2 regions of the Variovorax sp. J31P179 genome follow, and region 2 is predicted to be linked to the other one. Evidence: riboswitches for the same ligand, from Rfam matches in the RefSeq annotation. Region 2 holds a riboswitch; the other holds the start of a gene.
The links. Region 2 has a riboswitch for S-adenosylhomocysteine ahead of ahcY (adenosylhomocysteinase). Riboswitches for the same ligand answer to the same signal wherever they lie in the genome.
Positions count from the first base shown of each region.

Region 1: another riboswitch for S-adenosylhomocysteine. It lies ahead of metH (methionine synthase); the one in region 2 lies ahead of ahcY (adenosylhomocysteinase).

Region 1 covers NZ_JASZYL010000007.1:309,986-313,387, reverse strand. The annotation lists gene QTI17_RS20355 (SH3 domain-containing protein) at 1-122, shown strand, start outside; gene QTI17_RS20350 (LysR family transcriptional regulator) at 135-1,022, opposite strand; gene QTI17_RS20345 (PACE efflux transporter) at 1,125-1,562, shown strand; S-adenosyl-L-homocysteine riboswitch at 1,571-1,663, shown strand; gene metH (methionine synthase) at 1,685-3,402, shown strand, end outside.
Region 2 covers NZ_JASZYL010000006.1:402,977-406,378, forward strand. The annotation lists gene QTI17_RS18375 (TlyA family RNA methyltransferase) at 1-752, opposite strand, end outside; gene ahcY (adenosylhomocysteinase) at 763-2,202, opposite strand; S-adenosyl-L-homocysteine riboswitch at 2,267-2,336, opposite strand; gene QTI17_RS18385 (hypothetical protein) at 2,432-3,076, shown strand; gene QTI17_RS18390 (peptide chain release factor 3) at 3,139-3,402, shown strand, end outside.

The DNA.
Region 1 (3,402 bases), on a different contig from region 2:
ATGGCGGTGGCGGGGATGGCGGTCGCAATGGCCATGGCGGGGGCCACGGAGGCGGCGGTGGCGGCCACGGAGGTGGCCACGGCGGCGGCCATGGTGGAGGCGGCGGAGGCCGCGACCGCTAGCCGGCGCTTTCTTCAGTCCTTCTTGCGGGCGATGAGCGCCACGAAGCGCTGGGCCCCGAGGCCCAGCGGCCGCTCGCGCGACCACACGACATCGACCCACAGGTCGAGCCCGTTCGACAGGTTCTCGAACGGAATCTCGACCAGCGCGCCGGCCGCCACGTGCGGCCGCGCGAAGTTGCGCGGCAGCCAGCCCCAGCCCAGGCCGGCGGTGATCAGGCTCAGCGCGGCCAGCGCGTTGTCGGTGCGCCAGACATGGCGCGCGAAGACGAAACGCGGGTCGCTGGTGGCGAGGTCGCGTCCGGCGACCACGATCTGCCGCGTGGTCGTCAGGTGTTCTTCTCGCAACCGTCCCCCAGCCGCGGCCAGCACCGGATGGTCGGGCGCCATCACGGCCACCATGGTGTCGTTGGCCACTTCCTGGAAACCCTCGCGGCCGTCGAGGCTGGGGCGCTCGAACACCAGGGCCAGCTGCGCCCTGCCGCTGTGTAGCAGCGCCAGCGCATCGGCCTGCGGCGCCGCCAGCACCTCGACCTCCAGCAGCGGGTATTCGGCCGCCAGAGCGGCCAGCGGCCCGCTCCAGGGCGCGGCCAGCAACTCGGGCGCTATGGCCAGCGTCAGCCGGTTCTCCAGCCCCTGGGTCAGCGCCAGCGCCTGGACCTGAAGCTGCTTGAGTTGCGCCGCCAGCAGGCGCGCCTGCGGCTCCAGCGATCGCGCGGCCGCGGTCGGCTGCGGCTCGCGACCGCTGCGGTCGAACAGGCTGAGGTCGAGCTCGGCTTCGAGACTGGCGATCGCCATGCTGACCGCCGAGGGCACCCGGCCCAGCGCTCGCGCCGCCGCCGAGAAGGAGCCGTGATCGACCACCGCGAGAAACACCGCCACGCTGTCGCTGGAAAAACCCACGGCCGCCCCGATCTATCAATGAACCTGAAAGAAGATGACTTTTTATATCAGGTAAACCAACATAAAGTCCAGCTCAACGCCAACCAACACAGGATCGATTTCATGCAAGGGCTCAAGCGCCGCGTCGTCTATATCAGCCTCTACGAGGGCATCGCCATCGTCGCGGCCAGCGCGGGCCTGGCGCTGATGTCCGGCCAGGGACTGGGCCATTCGGGCGTGCTGGCGGTGATCGCCTCGGTCATCGCCGTGCTCTGGAACCTCTCGTTCAACGCCCTGTTCGAGCGCTGGGAGTCCGGCCAGGCGGTGCGCGGCCGCAGCCTGCGCCGCCGGATCGCCCACGCGATCGGCTTCGAAGGCGGCCTGATCGCCTTCCTGGTGCCGGTGTTCGCCTGGTGGCTCGGCGTCAGTCTCTGGGACGCCCTGGTGATGGACCTCGGCCTGGTGGTTTTCTTCCTGGTCTATACCTTCGTCTTCAACTGGGCCTTCGACGCCGTCTTCGGCTTGCCGGCATCGGCCGCCGGCGCCGCGCAGCCAGCGTAAAATCCGCGGCTCCCAAGGAGCGTTGCAGCGCCGCCGGCCGTCTGGCCGGCCGCGTCAGGCTTGGGCTTCCAGGCACTGGAGTGCAACGACGCTCGCCTGACCCCGTTTCCACAGGTGAGCCCATGCCAATCGATTCTTCCGCGTCCCAGACCCCGCCCCCGATGAAGCTGTCCGGCCTCGAGCCGGTGCAGATCGGCGATGGCGCGCTGTTCGTCAACATCGGCGAGCGCACCAACGTCACCGGCTCGAAGGCCTTCGCCCGCATGATCCTGAACGGCCAGTTCGAGGAAGCGCTGGCGGTGGCGCGCCAGCAGGTCGAGAACGGCGCCCAGGTGATCGACATCAACATGGACGAGGCCATGCTCGACAGCAAGGCCGCGATGGTGCGCTTCCTGAACCTGATCGCCAGCGAGCCCGACATCGCGCGGGTGCCGATCATGGTCGACAGCTCGAAGTGGGACGTGATCGAGGCCGGCCTGCGCTGCATCCAGGGCAAGGGCATCGTCAACTCGATCAGCATGAAAGAGGGCGAGGACCAGTTCCGCCATCAGGCCCGGCTGCTGCGCCGCTACGGCGCGGCAGCGGTCGTGATGGCCTTCGACGAGAAGGGCCAGGCCGACACCTACGAACGCAAGATCGAGATCTGCGAGCGCGCCTACCGCATCCTGGTCGACGAGATCGGCTTCCCGCCCGAGGACATCATCTTCGACCCGAACATCTTCGCGATCGCCACCGGCATCGAGGAGCACAACAACTACGCTGTCGACTTCATCAACGCGGTGCGCTGGATCAAGCAGAACCTGCCCGGCGCCAAGGTGTCGGGCGGCGTGTCGAACGTCAGCTTCAGCTTCCGCGGCAACGACCCGGTGCGCGAGGCGATCCACACCGTCTTCCTGTACCACGCGATCAAGGCCGGCATGGACATGGGCATCGTCAACGCCGGCATGGTCGGCGTCTACGACGACCTCGAGCCCGAACTGCGCGAGCGCGTGGAAGACGTGGTGCTGAACCGCCGCCCCGATGCCGGCGAGCGCCTGGTGGAAGTCGCCGAGACCGCCAAGAGCGGTGCCAAGGACGAGAGCAAGAAGCTCGAATGGCGCGGCACGGCCGAGCACCCAGTGCACGTGAACCAGCGGCTGTCGCATGCGATGGTGCACGGCATCACCGACTTCATCGTGGAAGACACGGAAGAGGCCTACCAGCAGATCCTGGCCACCGGCGGGCGTCCGCTGCACGTGATCGAAGGCCCGCTGATGGCCGGCATGAACATCGTCGGCGACCTGTTCGGCCAGGGCAAGATGTTCCTGCCGCAGGTGGTGAAGTCGGCCCGCGTGATGAAGTCCGCGGTGGCGCACCTCATTCCCTACATCGAGGAAGAAAAACGCCAGGACGAGGCCGCCGGCCGCGATGTCCGCACCAAGGGCAAGATCGTCATCGCGACGGTCAAGGGCGACGTCCACGACATCGGCAAGAACATCGTCACGGTCGTGCTCCAGTGCAACAACTTCGAGGTCGTGAACATGGGCGTGATGGTGCCCTGCCACGAGATCCTGGCGCGCGCCAAGGTCGAGGGCGCCGACATCGTCGGGCTCTCGGGCCTGATCACGCCGAGCCTCGAGGAGATGCAGTACGTGGCCGGCGAGATGCAGAAGGACGAGCACTTCCGCATCAAGAAGATTCCGCTCATGATCGGCGGCGCCACCACCAGCCGGGTCCATACGGCCGTGAAGATCGCGCCGCACTACGAAGGCCCGGTGGTCTACGTGCCCGATGCCTCGCGCAGCGTGAGCGTGGCGCAGTCGCTGCTGTCGGACCAGGCGGCGAGCTACATCGACGAACT
Region 2 (3,402 bases):
TCGCGGTTGCCGTCGCCGCCCTCGATCGGGCTGTCGAGCCAGCGCACGACGCGCAGCCCGAGCGCCGCGCAGCTGTCGCGCAGGCGTTGCTCGACCAGCGCGTAGAGCGCCGGGTCGCGCACGATGCCGCCCTTGCCGACCTGGCCCGGCTGCAGCTCGAACTGCGGCTTGACCAGCATCAGCAGGTCGCCGCCGGGCGCCAGCAGCGGCACCAGCGCGGGCAGCACCAGCGTCTGCGAGATGAAGGACAGGTCGCCGACGATCAGGCCGAAGCTGTCGCCGACCGGCGCCTCGTCGTCCTCGTCGTCCTCGGATTCGGCGGCCCAGGCCTCGGCCGTCAGGGTGCGCGCATTGACGCCCTCGACCGCGGTCACGCGCGCATCTTCGCGGATGCGGGCGTGTAGCTGACCATGGCCGACGTCGACGCCGACCACATGCGCAGCACCGCGCTGCAGCAGGCAGTCGGTGAAGCCGCCGGTCGACTGGCCGACGTCGAGACAACGCCGGCCCGTCGGGTCGATGCCGGTGGCGGCCAGCGCGCCCTCCAGCTTGAGGCCGCCGCGCGACACGTAGCGGGCCTCGGCGGCGTCGAGCAGTTCGAGCTCGGCCGCTTCGGGGATTTCGTCGCGGTTCTTGCCCACGACGCGCCAGTCGGCGCCATCACGCCAGCGCAAGCCGCCGGCGATCAGGCGAACCGCCTGCGAACGCGAAGCGGCCAGGCCGCGTTCGACGAGCAACTGATCGGCACGCAAGGCGCGGCGCTCAGTAACGGTAGGTGTCCGGCTTGTACGGACCGTTCTTGTCGACGCCGATGTAGGCCGCCTGGGTGTCGGTCAGCGTGGTCAGCATGGCGCCGACCTTCTTCAGGTGCAGGCGCGCGACCTTCTCGTCGAGGTGCTTGGGCAGCACGTAGACCTTGCCGGCCTGGTAGGCGTCGGGCTTGGTGAAAAGCTCGATCTGGGCGATGGTCTGGTTGGCGAACGAGGACGACATCACGAAGCTCGGGTGGCCCGTGCCGCAGCCCAGGTTCACGAGGCGGCCCTTGGCCAGCAGGATGATCTTCTTGCCGTCGGGGAAGGTGATGTGGTCGACCTGCGGCTTGATCTCTTCCCACTCGTACTTCTCGATCGAGGCGACGTCGATCTCGTTGTCGAAATGGCCGATGTTGCAGACGATCGCCTGGTCCTTCATGGCGGCCATGTGCTCGTGGCGGATCACGTCGCGGTTGCCGGTGGTGGTGACGAAGATGTCGGCCTTGTCGGCGGCGTATTCCATCGTGACGACCTTGTAGCCTTCCATCGCGGCCTGCAGGGCGTTGATCGGGTCGATCTCGGTCACCCAGACCTGGGCGCTGAGGGCGCGCAGGGCCTGGGCCGAGCCCTTGCCGACGTCGCCGTAGCCGGCCACGCAGGCGACCTTGCCGGCGATCATCACGTCGGTGGCGCGCTTGATGCCGTCGACCAGCGATTCGCGGCAGCCGTAGAGGTTGTCGAACTTGCTCTTGGTGACCGAGTCGTTGACGTTGATGGCGCGGAACTGCAGCGTGCCCTTGGCCGACATCTCGTTCAGGCGGTGCACGCCGGTGGTGGTTTCTTCGGTCACGCCGATGATCTGGGCCGACTTGCGGGTGTACCAGGTGGGGTCGACCGCCAGCTTGGCCTTGATCGCGGCGAACAGGATGCGTTCTTCTTCGCTGGTCGGGTTGGCCAGCACGCCGAGGTCCTTCTCGGCCTTCTGGCCCAGGTGCATCAGCATGGTGGCGTCGCCGCCGTCGTCGAGGATCATGTTCGGGCCTTCGTCCTTCGAGCCCTTGGGGCCGAATTCGAAGATGGCGTGGGTGTAGTCCCAGTAGTCGGTCAGCGACTCGCCCTTGATCGCGAACACCGGCGTGCCGGCGGCGGCGATGGCGGCGGCGGCGTGGTCCTGGGTCGAGAAGATGTTGCACGAGGCCCAGCGCACGGTGGCGCCGAGGGCCTGCAGGGTCTCGATCAGCACGGCGGTCTGGATCGTCATGTGCAGCGAGCCGGTGATGCGCGCGCCCTTGAGCGCCTGGCCCTTGGCGAATTCCTCGCGGATCGCCATCAGGCCGGGCATCTCGGTTTCGGCGATGCGGATTTCCTTGCGGCCCCAGGCGGCCAGGGACAGGTCGGCGATCGCCTGGTCGGCGGTCGAGACGGGGGTGGTTTTGAGAACAGCGCTCATTGTGGGCTCCAAAGCGGGTTTGACAGTGGCCACTGCATTCGGGGAACGGACTCACCGCGAGAACAGCGGGTGAGCGTGGTTGCGATGATGGTCCGAGCCTCACGCCTGACGGCGCTGCAACGCTCCTCGGAACGGCGCATTTTAACGCCTGTCTCCGGACCGCCGCCAGCAAGGCGCGCCGGATCGGCCTAGACTGCGTTTCCCCTCCACTGCCGCACCGAATTCCGCCATGTCCAAAGCCAAGGTCCTCGCCCTGTCACTTGCAGCCGCCGCAGCGGCCGTTCTGTCCGCCGCAGCCTGGGCCCAGGGGGGCGCGGGCCAGCCCCCGGTGCGCGTGCGCGGCGTGATCGCCCATGTCGACGCCACCTCGCTGACCGTCAAGGACCGCAGCGGCGAAGTCGTCACGATGGTGCGTCCGCCCGACCTGCGGGTGGTCGAGGTGCTGCCGGTCACGCTGGACGCGATCAAGCCCAACAGTTTCGTCGGCGCCGGCTCGCTGCCCCAGCCCGACGGCACCCAGTGCGCGGTCGAGGTGCTGGTCTTTCCGGAGGCCATGCGCGGCACCGGCGAGGGTTTCCGGCCCTGGGACTACATGCCCAACGGCACGATGACCAACGCCACGGTCTCGGCCCTCGCCGCCGCGCCGTCCTCGGTGCCGGGCGGCCGCAAGCTGGTGCTGCGCTACAAGGACGGCGAGAAGACCGTGATCGTTCCCCGCGGCACGCCCATCGTCACCTTCAAGCCGGCGCAGGACGACCAGCAGGCGCTGGTGGTGCAGGGCGCGAAAGTGGTCGTCACGGCGCAGCTGAAGGACGGCAAGCCTACCGCCTCCAGCTTGCTGGTGGGCCGCAACGGCTTCACGCCGCCGATGTGAACAGTAAAATTGCGGGCTTTGCCTTCAGCAGACCGCGCCCGTGAGCGCGCACCGCGTTCACCATGACCTTCGCCTCCGAAACCAAACGCCGCCGCACCTTCGCGATCATTTCCCACCCGGACGCCGGCAAGACCACGCTGACCGAGAAGCTGCTGCTGTTCTCTGGCGCGATCCAGATCGCCGGCTCGGTCAAGGCCCGCAAGGCCTCGCGCCATGCCACCTCCGACTGGATGGAGATCGAGAAGCAGCGCGGCATCTCGGTGGCCTCGTCGGTGATGCAGATGGTCTATCGCGACCACGTCATCAACCTGCTCGACACGCCCGGC